DNA from 2 places in the Streptomyces sp. NPDC059454 genome. Region 1 is predicted to be linked to the other one. Evidence: predicted binding sites of a transcription regulator. Region 1 holds the regulator's gene; the other holds the start of a gene.

The links. The regulator HrcA, encoded in region 1, represses chaperone genes, less so after heat shock. The targets are predictions, from matches to a motif close to TTNGCACTCNGNNNNNCNGAGTGCNAA.
Region 2: the regulator HrcA is predicted to act here: its motif matches at 5,396-5,422, upstream of groES (co-chaperone GroES).

The regions. Positions count from the first base shown of each region.
Region 1 covers NZ_JBHYVC010000077.1:27,054-35,095, forward strand. Annotated here, with positions in the region: gene ACFXAE_RS32560 (SpoIIE family protein phosphatase) at 1-1,485, shown strand, start outside; gene hemW (radical SAM family heme chaperone HemW) at 1,513-2,745, shown strand; gene ACFXAE_RS32570 (DUF3097 domain-containing protein) at 2,874-3,683, opposite strand; gene ACFXAE_RS32575 (MBL fold metallo-hydrolase) at 3,718-4,452, opposite strand; gene hrcA (heat-inducible transcriptional repressor HrcA) at 4,615-5,631, shown strand; gene dnaJ (molecular chaperone DnaJ) at 5,631-6,767, shown strand; gene ACFXAE_RS32590 (nitronate monooxygenase) at 6,879-7,952, shown strand; gene ACFXAE_RS32595 (16S rRNA (uracil(1498)-N(3))-methyltransferase) at 7,949-8,042, shown strand, end outside.
Region 2 covers NZ_JBHYVC010000002.1:211,858-219,899, reverse strand. Annotated here, with positions in the region: gene ACFXAE_RS02375 (LCP family protein) at 1-412, shown strand, start outside; gene ACFXAE_RS02370 (YciI family protein) at 525-881, shown strand; gene ACFXAE_RS02365 (RNA polymerase sigma factor) at 947-2,233, shown strand; gene ACFXAE_RS02360 (methyltransferase domain-containing protein) at 2,234-3,529, opposite strand; gene ACFXAE_RS02355 (polysaccharide deacetylase family protein) at 3,557-4,441, shown strand; gene ACFXAE_RS02350 (polysaccharide deacetylase family protein) at 4,438-5,268, shown strand; gene groES (co-chaperone GroES) at 5,569-5,877, shown strand; gene groL (chaperonin GroEL) at 6,026-7,651, shown strand; gene ACFXAE_RS02335 (pectate lyase) at 7,724-8,042, opposite strand, start outside.

The DNA of each region.
Region 1 (8,042 bases):
CGGGCGGAACGCGGCGCGCCCGACCCGTTGGAAGCACTCGCCCCGCTGGTCTCCCGATGCCCGTCCGGCCACCGGGAAGGGCCCGGTCCCGCCCGTGACACCTGGCGCGGCGGCTCGTACGGCGACGACTGGCTCGCCCGCCGGCACGGGCGGGACGGGACCTGGCTGGGGCGCGGCGCCCTCTCCTTCCTCGCCGAGGCGTCCGACCTGCTCGCCGGGCAGCTCGACGAGGACCTGGTCACCTCGCTCACCGGGCAGCTGATCGTGCCGCGGCTGGCCGACTGGTGCGCGGTGTGGCTGGAGGACGAGACCACCGGCCACGGCGGCGGCTGGGGCGAAAGGACACGGGCCGGCGGTCCCCGCCTCGCCCGGGTCTGGCACGCCGGCGAGAACCGCATCGAGGAACTGAGCCGGGCACTGGAACAGAACCCACCGCACCCCTGCGACCCGTTGGGCCCGGGTCCCGTCCCCTACCCGTGGCCGGACGAGGCGCTCGACGTCCCCGGTGACGGCGTCTTTGCCTCCGGCACCGCCCTCGCCTACCGGCTCGTCGCCGGCGGGCGCCCGCTCGGCACGCTGGTGATCGGGCGGGGCGGGATCGACCGGTTCCCCGACGAGATCACCGGCCTCGTGGAGGACCTCGGACGGCGCGTCGCGCTCGCCATCGGGGCCGCCCGGCAGTACTCCCGCCAGGCCACCATCAGCGCCGTGCTCCAGCGCGGACTGCTGCCCGGCGCCGTCGCCGAGATCCCCGGCGTACGCAGCGCCCTCGTCTACGAACCCTGCGACAAGGGCGGACCCAGCGGCGACTTCTACGACCTCTTCCCGGCCGGCCACGGCCGCTGGTGCTTCGCCGTCGGCGACGTCCAGGGCAAGGGACCCGAGGCCGCCGTCGTCATCGGACTGGCCCGGCCCTGGCTGCGGCTGCTCGCCCGCGAGGGCTACCGCGTCGCCGACGTCCTGGACCGCCTCAACCAGCTCCTCCTCGACGACGCCACCGAGGCCGCCGACGCCGCCGCCCGCGCGCTGGTGGCCGCCGGTGCCCGCCCGACCGCCCCCGGCGACGGCCCCCAGACCCGTTTCCTCTCCCTCCTCTACGGCGAACTCGTCCTCTTCGACGGCGGCGTCCGCTGCACCCTCGCCTCCGCCGGACACCCCCTGCCGCTGCTGCTCGCCCCCGACGGCTCGGTCCGTGCCGTCGCCCAGCCGCAGACCCTGCTCGGGGTCGTCGAGGACGCCACCTACACCAGTGAGACCTTCGAGATGTACTCCGGCGACACCCTGCTCTGCGTCACCGACGGGGTCACCGAGCGGCGCTCCGGCTCCCGCCAGTTCGACGACGGCGACGGGCTCGCCCTGGCCCTGTCGGGGTGCGCGGGGATGGACGCCGAGCTGATAGCGGAACGGATCACACAGCTCGTGCACGCGTTCGGGGCCCGCCCGCCGGCCGACGATCTCGCGCTGCTGGTGCTCCAAGCGGAGTGACGCGGCGGGTGCGGGACAATGGAGCACATGCCTTCCGCACTCCCCGACGGCGAGCCCGTCCCCGCCGACGGCGCGCTGCCCGCGTCCGCGCTCGCCGGGGTCGCCGACCGCCCCCTCGGCTTCTACCTGCACGTCCCGTACTGCGCGACCCGCTGCGGCTACTGCGACTTCAACACCTACACCGCGACCGAGCTGCGCGGCAGCGGCGGCGTGCTGGCCTCCCGCGACAACTACGCCGAGACGCTGATCGACGAGATCCGTCTGGCCCGCAAGGTGCTGGGGGACGACCCGCGCGAGGTCCGCACGGTGTTCGTCGGCGGCGGCACCCCCACCCTGCTGGCCGCCGGGGACCTCGTACGGATGCTGGGGGCGATCCGGGAGGAGTTCGGGCTGGCGCCGGACGCCGAGGTCACCACGGAGGCCAACCCGGAGTCGGTCGACCCGGCCTACCTGGCGGCCCTCCGCGCGGGCGGCTTCAACCGGATCTCCTTCGGTATGCAGAGCGCCCGGCAGCACGTGCTGAAGGTCCTCGACCGCACCCACACCCCCGGCCGCCCCGAGGCGTGCGTCGCCGAGGCCCGCGCGGCCGGCTTCGAGCACGTCAACCTCGACCTGATCTACGGCACGCCGGGGGAGTCCGACGACGACTGGCGGGCCTCCCTGGACGCGGCGGTCGGCGCAGGGCCCGACCACGTCTCGGCGTACGCGCTGATCGTCGAGGAGGGCACGCAGCTCGCCCGCCGCATCCGGCGCGGCGAGGTGCCGATGACCGACGACGACGTGCACGCGGACCGGTACCTGATCGCCGAGGAGACGCTGTCGGCGGCGGGCTTCGACTGGTACGAGGTGTCGAACTGGGCCACCTCCGACGCGGGCCGCTGCCTGCACAACGAGCTGTACTGGCGGGGCGCCGACTGGTGGGGCGCGGGGCCCGGGGCCCACTCGCACGTGGGCGGGGTGCGCTGGTGGAACGTCAAGCACCCGGGCGCGTACGCGGCGGCGCTGGCGGAGGGGCGGTCGCCGGGGGCGGGCCGCGAGCTGCTGTCGGACGAGGACCGGCGGGTGGAGCGGATCCTGCTGGAGCTGCGGCTGCGGGAGGGCGTGCCGCTTTCCCTCCTCCGTCCGGAGGGGCTGGCGGCTTCCCGGCGGGCCCTGACGGACGGGCTGCTCCAGCATGGACCGTACGAGGAGGGCCGTGCGGTCCTCACCCTGCGGGGGAGGCTGCTGGCGGACGCGGTGGTGCGGGACCTGGTGGACTGACCTGAGATCTCTTCGCCCCCGCCGCCCCTTTTCGTCCCGTCCCCGGGGCTGCGCCCCCGGACCCCCGCTTCGGCCCTGGGCGGAGCCCCGGGTCGGGAAGGGGCGGCGGGGGCGGAAGTGCACGCCTCTCAGGCCGGTGCCGTGACGAAGTCGATCAGTTCCTCCACGCGGCCCAGGAGCTGGGGCTCCAGGTCCCTGTAGGAGCGCACCGAGCCGAGGATCCGCTGCCACGCCTCGCCCGTGTTCGCCACGCGCCACCCCAGCGCCCGGCACACCCCCGTCTTCCAGTCCTGACCACGCGGCACCCGGGGCCACGCCTCGATCCCCACGGAGGCCGGCTTCACCGCCTCCCAGACGTCGATGTACGGGTGGCCCACCACCAGCGCGTGCTCGCTCGTCACCGCCTCCGCGATCCGCCACTCCTTCGACCCCGGCACCAGGTGGTCCACCAGGACGCCCAGCCGCGCGTCCGGGCCGGGGGAGAAGTCCTCGACGATCGACGGCAGGTCGTCCACGCCCTCCAGGTACTCCACGACCACGCCCTCGACGCGCAGGTCGTCGCCCCAGACCTTCTCGACCAGCTCCGCGTCGTGCCGCCCCTCGACGTAGATGCGCCCCGCGCGGGCCACCCGCGCCCGCGCGCCGGGGACGGCGACCGAACCGGACGCCGTACGGGTGGGCCGCCGAGGACCGGCGGCCGGCCGCACCAGCGTCACCGCGCGGCCCTCCAGCAGGAAGCCCCGCGGCTCCAGCGGGAACACCCGGTGCTTGCCGAAGCGGTCCTCCAGCGTCACCGTGCCCGCCTCGCAGCGGATCACCGCGCCGCAGAAGCCGGTGCCGGGCTCCTCCACCACCAGGCCGGGCTCGGCCGCGACCTCGGGAACGGGCGGCTGCGGTTTCTTCCACGGAGGGGTCAGGTCGGCGGAGTACTGGCGCATTCTGATGACGATACGAGGAGCGCGCCCGCGGCGATCAGTCCGACACGCCGAAACGGGCCGCCAGGGCGTCGCGCTGGGCCCGGACGAACGCCGCGTCCACCACCGCGCCGTGGCCGGGGACGTACCGCGCGTCCTCGCCGCCCAGCTCGAGGAGCCGGTCCAGCGCGGCCGGCCAGTGCGACGGTACGGCGTCGGTGCCGGCCTGCGGTTCGCCCGACTCCTCGACCAGGTCGCCGCAGAAGACCACCTCCGGGTCGCCGGGGACGAGGACCGCGAGGTCGTGGGCGGTGTGGCCCGGACCCACGTTCGCCAGCAGCACCTGCCGGCCGCCGCCCGGACCGAGATCGAGCGTCCACTCGCCGGACACCGCGTGCCGCGGCGGGACCAGCGCCTCGACGGCCTCCTCGGCCACACGCGCGTCCAGCCCGTGGCGCACCGCGTCCGCGCGCAGCTCCTCGCGCCCGCGCGCCGTGAGCACCGTCTCCATGCCCACCGCGCCGAACACCTCCGCGCCCGCGAACGCCGCCGTCCCGAGGATGTGGTCGAAGTGGGGGTGGGTGAGCGCGAGATGCGTCACACCGCGACCGGTGAGCGCCTGCGCCTCCCTCCGCAACCGTGCGCCCTCGCCCAGACCGGAACCCGCGTCGACGAGCAGCACGCCGTCCGCGCCGACCACGAGCCCCGCCGTGCAGTCCCACCCCGGCAGCCGGCACCGCCCCACCCCGGAGGCCACTTGCTCCCATCCCGACTCTTCCCAAGTCACGGTCATACCGGGACGCTATCGGGGACGACGCCGCCCGGCACGAGGGCGCGGGGACCGGCCTTGCCCGGGGCGTGCCCCCCGGCCGTACACTGGGCCGGGGAAGTTTGGCACTCGCGTGCGAAGAGTGCCAGGGACGTTACCGCGCGGAAGGCTCTGGAGGTGTGCGCGATGCTCAGTGAACGCAGGCTCCAGGTGCTGCGCGCCATCGTCCAGGACTATGTGGGCACCGAGGAGCCCGTCGGCTCCAAGGCCCTCACCGAGCGGCACAACCTCGGCGTCTCCCCGGCCACCGTGCGCAACGACATGGCGGCCCTGGAGGACGAGGGCTTCATCGCCCAGCCGCACACCAGCGCCGGGCGCATCCCCACCGACAAGGGATACCGGCTGTTCGTCGACAAGCTCGCCGGCGTCAAGCCCATGAGCCCGCCCGAGCGGCGGGCCATCCAGAACTTCCTCGAGGGCGCCGTCGACCTGGACGACGTGGTGGCCAGGACCGTACGGCTGCTCGCGCAGCTGACCCGGCAGGTCGCCGTCGTGCAGTACCCGTCGCTGACCCGCTCCACCGTGCGGCACGTGGAACTGCTGTCCCTCGCCCCCGCGCGGCTGATGCTGGTGCTGATCACGGACACCGGCCGGGTCGAGCAGCGCATGGTCGACTGCCCGGCGCCGTTCGGCGAGTCCTCCCTGGCGGACCTGCGGGCCCGCCTGAACAGCCGGGTCGCCGGCCGACGGTTCGCCGATGTGCCGAGCCTGGTGGAGGACCTCGCGGAGGCGTTCGGGGCCGAGGACCGCGGTACGGTCTCGACGGTGCTCTCCACTCTCCTGGAGACGCTCGTCGAGGAGAACGAGGAGCGGCTGATGATCGGCGGCACCGCCAATCTCACCCGCTTCGGACATGACTTCCCCCTCACGATCCGACCCGTCCTGGAGGCACTCGAGGAGCAGGTCGTGCTCCTCAAACTCCTTGGCGAGGCGGGGGATTCGGGCATGACCGTGCGCATCGGGCACGAGAACGCCTATGAGGGACTCAACTCCACGTCCGTCGTGTCGGTGGGCTACGGTTCGGGCGGCGAGGCGGTTGCCAAGCTCGGCGTGGTCGGACCGACCCGCATGGACTACCCGGGAACGATGGGAGCGGTACGCGCAGTGGCACGGTACGTCGGACAGATCCTGGCGGAGTCGTAGTGGCCACGGACTACTACGCCGTACTCGGCGTACGCCGCGACGCGTCGCAGGAGGAGATCAAGAAGGCCTTCCGGCGGCTCGCCCGCGAGCTGCATCCGGACGTCAATCCTGATCCCAAGACGCAGGAGCGGTTCAAGGAGATCAACGCCGCCTACGAGGTGCTGTCGGACCCGCAGAAAAAGCAGGTCTACGACCTCGGCGGCGACCCCCTCTCGCAGGCCGGCGGCGGTGGTGCGGGCGGCTTCGGGGCCGGTGGCTTCGGCAACTTCTCCGACATCATGGACGCGTTCTTCGGCACGGCGTCGCAGCGCGGGCCGCGCTCGCGCACCCGCCGGGGCCAGGACGCGATGATCCGCATCGACGTCGAGCTGGACGAGGCCGCGTTCGGCACGACCAAGGACATCCAGGTCGACACGGCCGTCGTCTGCACGACGTGCAGCGGCGAGGGCGCCGCTCCGGGCACCACCGCCCAGACCTGTGACATGTGCCGGGGCCGCGGTGAGGTCTCGCAGGTCACGCGGTCCTTCCTGGGCCAGGTCATGACGTCCCGCCCCTGCCCGCAGTGCCAGGGCTTCGGCACGGTCGTCCCCACCCCGTGCCCGGAGTGCGCGGGCGACGGCCGGATCCGTTCCCGGCGCACCCTCACGGTCAAGATCCCGGCCGGTGTCGACAACGGCACCCGGATCCAGCTGGCCGGCGAGGGCGAGGTCGGGCCCGGCGGCGGTCCCGCCGGTGACCTGTACGTGGAGATCCACGAGCTCCCGCACGCGCAGTTCCAGCGGCGCGGCGACGACCTGCACTGCACGGTCACCCTCCCGATGACGGCGGCGGCCCTCGGCACCAAGGTGCCGCTGGAGACGCTGGACGGCATGGAGGAGGTCGACATCCGGCCCGGCACCCAGTCCGGCCAGTCGATCCCGCTGCACGGCCGGGGCGTCACGCATCTGCGCGGCGGCGGCCGGGGCGACCTCATCGTCCACGTCGAGGTCCAGACCCCGGGCAAGCTCGACCCGGAACAGGAACGCCTCCTGCGGGAACTGGCCAAGCTCCGGGGCGAGGAACGGCCCACGGGGCAGTTCCAGCCGGGGCAGCAGGGGTTGTTCTCGCGGTTGAAGGATGCCTTCAACGGGCGCTGACGCACTCGTTCGGGGGTGCCGTCGCCGGGTCCGCCGCCCTGTCGAAAAGTGGCTTATGCCAAGAGGAAGGGCGGATTCGGAGTTGGTCGGAGGACGTGACAACATGCCGTCATGTCCTCCGTGCTGACCGATATCTGCCCGCACCCGATCGTGCAGGCCCCGATGGCGGGCGGTGTCGCCGTGCCGCAGCTCGCCGCGGCCGTGTCCGAGGCGGGCGGGCTCGGTTTCCTGGCCGCCGGCTACAAGACCGCGGACGGGATGTACCAGGAGATCAAGCAGCTGCGGGGACTGACCTCCCGGCCCTTCGGCGTCAACCTCTTCCTGCCGCAGCCGGAGACGGCCGACCCGGCCGCCGTCGGCGTCTACGCCCACCAGCTGGCCGGTGAGGCCTCCTGGTACGAGACCGCGCTCGGCGACCCCGACAGCGGCCGCGACGACGGCTACGACGCCAAACTCGCCGTGCTGCTGGACAACCCGGTGCCGGTGGTGTCGTTCCACTTCGGTGTGCCGGCCCGCGAGGTCCTGGACTCCCTGCGCCACGTCGGTACGTTCACGCTGGTCACCGCCACGACCGCGGAGGAGGCCCGGGCCGTGGAGCGGGCCGGCGCGGACGCGGTGATCGCGCAGGGTGTGGAGGCCGGCGGCCACCAGGGCACCCACCGCGACGTCCCGGAGGCGGACGGCTCCGGCGTCGGACTGCTGTCCCTCGTCGCCCAGGTCCGGGAGTCGGTCGGCATCCCGGTCGTCGCCGCCGGCGGCATCATGCGCGGCGGCCAGATCGCCGCCGTCCTCGCGGCCGGCGCCGCCGCGGCCCAGCTCGGCACGGCCTTCGTCGCCGCGCACGAGTCCGGCGCGCACGCCCTGCACAAGCAGGCCCTCACCGACCCCCTGTACGTCCGCACCGAGCTGACCCGCGCCTTCTCCGGCCGCCCGGCCCGCGCCCTGGTCAACCGTTTCCTGCGTGAGCACGGCCCGTACGCGCCCGCCGCCTACCCGGACGTCCACCACCTCACCGCGCCCCTGCGCAAGGCCGCCGCCAAGGCCGGCGACGCGCAGGGGCTGGCGCTGTGGGCGGGGCAGGGCCACCGGATGGCCCGCGAGCTGCCCGCCGGGCGGTTGGTGGAGGTGCTGGCCGCCGAACTGGCCGCCGCCCGGACGGCGTTGTCGGCGGGAGGTGCCCGATGACCGCGCCGGTGTTTGTTGTCGACCACTTCGGCACGGACGGCACCGGCCGCCACGTGCTCGACGGGCCGGAGGGGCGGCACGCCGTCTCCG
Region 2 (8,042 bases), on a different contig from region 1:
CGACGACGACCGCAGCCACCTCACCCTGGAGGCCGGCACCCACCACCTCGACGGCACGGACGCCCTCGCCCTGGCCCGCACCCGGTACGGCATCGGCGACGGCGGCGACCTCGGCCGCATAGGGCTCCAGCACCGGTTGGTGAAGGCGCTGCTGGAGCAGATCGCGGACGAGGACCTGCTGGCTAGCCCCACCCGGCTGTACCGGGTCGCCGACACCGTCACCGGCAGCCTCACCACCGACACCGGCCTGGACTCACTGGGCGAACTGACGCGCCTCGCCCAGAGCCTGCGGGACCTCCCGTCCGACAGCGTCACGACCCTCACCATGCCGGTCGTCCCGGCCCCCTGGGACCGCAACCGCGTGGTGGCGGACGAGCCGGAGGCGGGGGAGTTGTGGTCCTCTCTGAAGTGAGGCGGAGGCGAGGCGAAAAAACTCCGGCGCCGGTGTCGAATCCGGTGTCCCCCGTTCGACGCAGGGGTGAGAGGCCGGGAAGGACCCGGTCCGCACGACCCGAGGAGTCACCGTGCCGCGCTTTCTCTCCCTGATCCGGATCGACGAGAACAACGCCCCCGAAGGCGGACCCAGCCCCGAGCTGATGCAGCGGATGGGTGAGCTGATCGAGGAGATGACGAAGGCCGGGGTCCTGCTGGACACCGCCGGGCTGGTCCCGACCGCCCAGGGCGCCCGGGTGCACTACGAGGGCGGCCGGCTGTCCGTGACGGACGGGCCGTTCACCGAGACCAAGGAGGTCATCGGTGGCTACGCGATGCTGCAGGCCAAGGACAGGGCCGAGGCGATCGAGTGGACCAAGCGGTTCCTGAAGGTGCACGAGCCGCACTGGACGGTGACCTGCGAGGTGCGGGAGGTCGTGGAGGGCTGACGGCTCCCGCGCATCCGGGGATCCTTCCTTGGCTCCGCCACCGTACGGGTGTCTGATGGTGGGCCGTGACACCACAACCCACCACAGACCCCCGTGACGCGGACGCGGACACGGCACGGACCGTCGAGACCGTGTTCCGCATGGAGTCGCCCAGGGTGATCGCCGGCGTGACCCGTGTCGTCCGGGACGTCGGCATCGCCGAGGAACTCGCGCAGGACGCCCTCGTCGCCGCACTGGAACAGTGGCCGCGGGACGGGGTGCCCGACAATCCGGGCGCCTGGCTCATGGCCACCGCCCGCAACCGTGCCGTCGACCTGATCCGCCGGCGGGAGACCTACGCCCGCAAGCTGGCCGAGATCGGCCGGGACCGGTCGGCCGCGGTGGCCCCGCCGGAGGATCCCGCCGACCCGGACGGCATCGACGACGACCTGCTCCGTCTCGTCTTCACCGCCTGCCACCCGGTGCTGTCCGCCGAGGCCAGGACCGCCCTCACCCTGCGGCTGCTCGGCGGCCTGACCACGGCCGAGATCGCCCGCGCCTTCCTCGTGCCGGAACCGACGGTGGCCCAGCGGATCGTCCGCGCGAAACGCACCCTGGCGACGAGGAACGTCGCCTTCGAGGTGCCCCGCGGCCCCGACCGCGAGGCCCGCCTCGGCTCGGTCCTCGACGTCATCTACCTGATCTTCAACGAGGGGTACGCCGCCACGGCCGGCGACGACTGGCTGCGCCCGGCGCTGTGCGAGGACGCGCTGCGGCTGGCCCGCGTGCTGTCCGGGCTGATGCCCAAGGAGCCCGAGGTGCACGGGCTCACCGCGCTGCTGGAGTTCCAGTCCTCGCGCGTCGCCGCCCGTACCGGCCCGGACGGCGCACCGGTCCTCCTCGAGGACCAGAACCGCGCCCGCTGGAACCGCATGCTCATCGCCCGCGGTGTCACCGCCCTCACCCGCGCCGACGCCGTCGCCGCCGGCGCCCCGGGCCCGTACGTCCTCCAGGCGGCCATCGCCGCCTGCCACGCGTCCGCGTACCGCTACGAGGAGACCGACTGGTCCCGCATCGCCACCCTGTACACCCTGCTCGCCGCCCGCGCACCCTCCCCGGTCGTCGAACTCAACCGCGCGGTGGCCGTCTCCAGGGCCGAGGGTCCCGCCGCCGCGCTGCCCCTGGTCGACGCCCTGACCGACGTACCGGTGCTCCGGGACTACCACCTGCTGCCCAGCGTCCGCGGCGACCTGCTGGCCCGCCTGGGCCGTACGGAGGAGGCCCGGACGGAGTTCCGGCGCGCGGCGTCGCTGACCCGCAACGCGCGCGAACGGGCGCTGCTGCTGCGCCGTGCGGCGGAGACCGGCGCGTGATCACCGCACCGGGTGCCCCAGCAGCATCGTCGGGGCGCCGGCGACGCGGGTCAGGAAGACCGTGACGGACTCGGTGCCGTGCGGCTTGGGCAGGACCTTGCGGCGCAGCTCCTCCGGCTCGACGGCCGAGCCGCGCTTCTTCACGGTCAGCGTGCCGACCCGGCGCTCGCGCAGCAGCGCCTTCAGCTTCTTGACGTTGAAGGGGAGCCGGTCGGTGATCTCGTAGGCGGTGGCGTACGGCGTCGGGCGGTGCTCGTCGGCGGTGACGTAGGCGATGGTCGCGTCGATCAGTCCCCCCTGCACTTCCTCGGCCGCCTCGGCGACCAGGTGCGCGCGGATGACGGCGCCGTCCGGCTCGTACAGGTACCGCCCCACCGGCCGGACCTCGGGGTCCGGAAGCATGGTCCCGGGTGTCACGCGGATGCCGGCTCCGGCGGGCAGCAGCATCGCCCGCCGTGCCCCCGGCGTCACGTCCGGGCCGAACCACAGCATGGCCTCCTTGACGTCCCCGCCGTCCGAGACCCACTCGGCCGTCGCTTCCGCGGGGATCGTCTCGTGCGGGATGCCGGGCGCGATCTTCAGCAGGCCGAGCGGCGCTTCGAGCGCGGCGGACACGGCCCAGGACAGGGGAGGGGAGTAGGCCTCCGGGTCGAAGATCCGGCCGCGCTTGGAGGAACGCCGGGCGGGGTCGACGAACACGGCGTCGTATCCGGCCGCGTCCACCTCCGTCACGTCGGCCTCGCGGACCTCGATCAGGTCGGCGAGACCGAGCGCGTCGGCGTTGGCGCGGGCCACCTCACAGGTCAGCGGGTCCCGGTCGACGGCCAGCACCCGGATCCCGGCGCGGGCGAACGCGATCGCGTCCCCGCCGATCCCGCAGCACAGGTCGGCCACGGAGGTCACGCCGAGTTCCTTGAACCGCCCCGCCCGGTACGCCGCCACACTCGCCCGCGTCGACTGCTCCACCCCGTGGGGTGTGAAGAACATCCGCGCGGCGTCCCGCTCCCCGAACTTGGCCGCCGCCCGCTGCCGCAGCCGCGCCTGGCCGAGCGCCGCCGACACCAGTTCGGCGGGGTGCTCGCGGCGCAGCCGGGTCGCGACGGCGAGTTCGTGCGCCGGATCGGTGTCGCGGACCTCGTCGAGGAGGGCGCGGCCTTCGGGGGTGAGGAGGGGGGCGAGGTCGTTCACCGGGTCATTGTGGGCCAGTCGGTGGACGGTGCGCCTCCGGCCGCGGTGTCGGGCCGGGCCCGGACCTTCCGGCTGCGAGGATCCGGCCCCATGCGAGCAGTAGGACAAAACGATAAAAGGTGGCCGATCGGTGGTGTGCGGATCGGCCTCGCGGTACTCGCTCTCGCCTCCATCGCCTCGGGCTGCGGACCTGGCGGCGGCGGTGGCGCCCAGGTCGAACCGGCGGGCGGCCAGCAGCCCCTGAAGGCGCCCCCGGCCCGCGCGCTCGACGCCTACGCCACCAGACTGCGCGCGGCGCACACGGCGAGGGTCGCCGCCGCGAAACGCTGGGGGCTGAAGCGGGTGCCCCTGACCGCCCCGCCGCCCCCGGCGAAGAAGCCGAGGATCACCACCCGGGACGGCTTCGAGGTCGACGGCCACCACCGCCTGGAACTCCCCCCGGTCTTCACCACCGTCCCCACCGACGAGAAGATCCTCTTCCTCACCATCGACGACGGCGCCGAGAAGGACCCGGCGTTCCTGCGGATGATGAGCGAGCTGAAGATCCCGTACAGCGCCTTCCTCAGCGACTACCTGGTCAAGGAGGACTACGGCTACTTCAAGGAGATGCAGGACCGGGGCGTCGCCCTGCACAACCACACCCTCCGCCACCCCTACCTGCCGGACCTGTCCTACGCCCGCCAGAAGCGCGAGATCTGCGGCATGCAGCGCGTCATCGAGGAGCGCTACGGCGAGCGCCCCGTCCTCTTCCGCCCGCCCTTCGGCAACTACGACCGGGCCACCCTGCGCGCCGCGAAGGCATGCGGGATCACCCACGTCCCCCTCTGGAACGAGGAGGTCTTCGCCGACCACTGGGAGTACCGCGAGTGGGACCGCGACCTGCACCCCGGCGACATCGTCCTCAGCCACTTCCGGGGCCGCGAGGACTGGAAGGGCACGATGCCGGACATGATCCGCCGCTTCCTGGACAAGGCCACGGCGGAGGGGTACGCGGTGGCCCGTCTGGAGGACTACCTGTGAGGGCCGCTCTCCTGGCGGGTGCCGTCGCCCTGCTGGCCGTGATCGCCGGATGCGGTCCGCCGGGCGGTCCGTCGGGCGGTCCGTCGGGCGGTCCGCCGGGCGGGACGGGGGACGGTGCGGGCCGGTCGCCCGGCGCCGGTCCGGTGCCGGAGACCGGCGCCCTCCCGCCCGTCGTCGACCACGTCCCGACCCGGGACAAGGTCGTCTTCCTCACCTACGACGACGGCGCCGAACGCGACCCCCGTTTCATCGACCTGGTGCGCGAGCACCGGCTCCCCGTCAGCCTGTTCCTCACGGACACGGTGGCCGGCCCCGGATACGCGCACTTCGCCCGCCTGCGCTCGGTCGGCGCGAGCCTGCAGAACCACACCCTCGACCATCCCGCCCTGCGCGGCCTGCCGTACGCCGGCCAGCGTGCCGAGATCTGCGGCCAGCAGCGCAAGCTCACGTCCCGCTTCGGCGTCCGCCCCCGCCTCTTCCGCCCGCCCTACGGCACGTACGACACCACCACCCTGCGGGCCGCCGCCGACTGCGGCATCGCGGCGGTGGTGCTGTGGCGGGTGGCCCTGGAGCCCGACGGCCACCTCACCTACAGCCACGGCCCCCACCACCTGGAACCCGGCGACATCATCTCCGTACCGTCGGGCGAGGCGCCGACGCTGTCACTGGCGGAACGGACGACACGGGTGCTGGGGAAGTTGGGGGAGCGGGGACTGAAGGTGGGAAAGCTGGAGGACTACGTCGGCCGAATCAGCCCGTCGGCGGTCCCTGGCGAGCACCGCTCACCTGTCAGCCCGTCCGGGGGTATCCCCTCTGGGGGAGTTTGAGGACGAGGCCGTTCAGGCCGAAGCGGGGGCCTGGGGGCGGCAGCCCCCAGTGGACGGTCACTGCAACACCGCCGGCTGCACGCAAGGGTGATTGCAACGCTCCCGCCCCGCGACGCGCCGCAGGCAATTGGCACTCCGCTTGACCGAGTGCTAATCGCAGTCATAGTCTCAGGTCTGGCACTCCCCCCTGGAGAGTGCCAAACACGCGACGGGCAGGTCCGGCACCCGCGACGACGGATCCACCTGGTCGCCACCTCAGACAGTTAACCCCGTGAGATCTCCGAAGGGGGAGGTCGGATCGTGACGACCGCCAGCTCCAAGGTTGCCATCAAGCCGCTCGAGGACCGCATCGTGGTCCAGCCGCTCGACGCCGAGCAGACCACGGCTTCGGGCCTGGTCATTCCGGACACTGCCAAGGAGAAGCCCCAGGAGGGCGTCGTCCTGGCCATCGGTCCGGGCCGCATCGAGGACGGCAAGCGCGTCGAACTCGACGTGAAGGTCGGCGACGTCGTTCTGTACAGCAAGTACGGCGGCACCGAGGTCAAGTACAACGGCGAGGAGTACCTCGTCCTCTCGGCCCGCGACGTCCTCGCGATCGTCGAGAAGTAAGGGACATCCGGGGGTCACCCCGGACAACCCGACCTCGTAGCAAGCACTTTTGCTCGAACCACTGCGCCCCTGGCCCCAGCATCCGACAAGGACCGGGCGCCCGGGGCGCAGTGATTTCACCCAGAATTCCGAGAGGGCTCCCGCTGCCATGGCGAAGATCCTGAAGTTCGACGAGGACGCCCGTCGCGCCCTCGAGCGCGGCGTCAACAAGCTTGCCGACACGGTGAAGGTGACGATCGGCCCCAAGGGCCGCAACGTCGTCATCGACAAGAAGTTCGGCGCCCCCACCATCACCAACGACGGTGTCACGATCGCCCGTGAGGTCGAGATCGAGGACCCGTACGAGAACCTCGGCGCGCAGCTGGTGAAGGAGGTGGCGACCAAGACCAACGACATCGCTGGTGACGGCACCACCACCGCCACCGTGCTGGCCCAGGCGCTGGTCCGCGAGGGCCTGAAGAACGTCGCAGCCGGCGCCTCCCCGGCGCTGCTGAAGAAGGGCATCGACGCGGCCGTCGCCGCGGTCTCCGAGGACCTGCTCGCCTCGGCCCGCCCGATCGACGAGAAGTCCGACATCGCCGCCGTCGCCGCGCTGTCCGCCCAGGACCAGCAGGTCGGCGAGCTCATCGCCGAGGCGATGGACAAGGTCGGCAAGGACGGTGTCATCACCGTCGAGGAGTCCAACACCTTCGGCCTGGAGCTGGACTTCACCGAGGGCATGGCCTTCGACAAGGGCTACCTGTCGCCGTACTTCGTGACGGACCAGGAGCGCATGGAGGCCGTCCTCGACGACCCCTACATCCTCATCACCCAGGGCAAGATCGCCTCCATCGCGGAGCTGCTGCCGCTGCTGGAGAAGGTCATCCAGGCCAACGCCTCCAAGCCGCTGCTGATCATCGCCGAGGACGTCGAGGGCGAGGCCCTGTCGACCCTGGTCGTCAACAAGATCCGCGGCACCTTCAACGCGGTCGCCGTCAAGGCCCCCGGCTTCGGTGACCGCCGCAAGGCGATGCTGCAGGACATGGCCGTCCTCACCGGCGCCACGGTCGTCTCCGAGGAGGTCGGCCTCAAGCTCGACCAGGTCGGCCTGGACGTGCTCGGCTCCGCCCGCCGCGTCACCGTCACCAAGGACGACACCACGATCGTCGACGGCGGCGGCAACAAGGAGGACGTGACCGGTCGCGTCGGCCAGATCAAGGCCGAGATCGAGACGACCGACTCCGACTGGGACCGCGAGAAGCTCCAGGAGCGCCTCGCGAAGCTGGCCGGCGGCGTGTGCGTCATCAAGGTCGGCGCCGCCACCGAGGTGGAGCTGAAGGAGAAGAAGCACCGCCTGGAGGACGCCATCTCCGCGACCCGCGCCGCGGTCGAGGAGGGCATCGTCTCCGGTGGTGGCTCCGCGCTGGTCCACGCCGTCAAGGTCCTCGAGGGCAACCTCGGCAAGACCGGCGACGAGGCCACCGGTGTCGCGGTCGTCCGCAAGGCCGCCGTCGAGCCGCTGCGCTGGATCGCCGAGAACGCCGGCCTCGAGGGTTACGTCATCACCTCCAAGGTCGCCGAGCTCGACAAGGGCCAGGGCTTCAACGCCGCGACCGGCGAGTACGGCGACCTGGTCAAGGCCGGCGTCATCGACCCGGTCAAGGTGACCCGCTCCGCCCTGGAGAACGCCGCCTCCATCGCCTCCCTGCTCCTCACGACCGAGACCCTGGTCGTCGAGAAGAAGGAAGAGGAGGAGCCGGCCGCCGGTGGACACGGCCACGGCCACTCCCACTGAGCGACCCGCTCACAGCGTCACGAGGGCCCGGTACCGCCGCTGTTCGGCGGTACCGGGCCCTCGCCCTGTGCCCTACTCGTACGTGACCTCGGAGGTCTCGTAGACGCAGGCCTTGCCGTCGGGACCGCTGCCGAGTGCGGTCGGCTCGTCGCCGCTGTCGTTGCCCTCGAAGCGCTCGCAGACGATGATCTTCTTCTTGCTGTCACCGACGATCGTCACGTCCGAGAGGGTCGCGGTGTCACCGTAGTTGGCGTTCACCCCGGTGATGACCTTGCCGGGGCTCGCGACCAGGACGTTGTCGATCACGACGTGGCGCTGGTACTGGGTCCCGCAGTTGCCGCACGAACGGTAGAGCTTGCCGAAGTCGGACACCTGGAAGTTCTTGACGGTC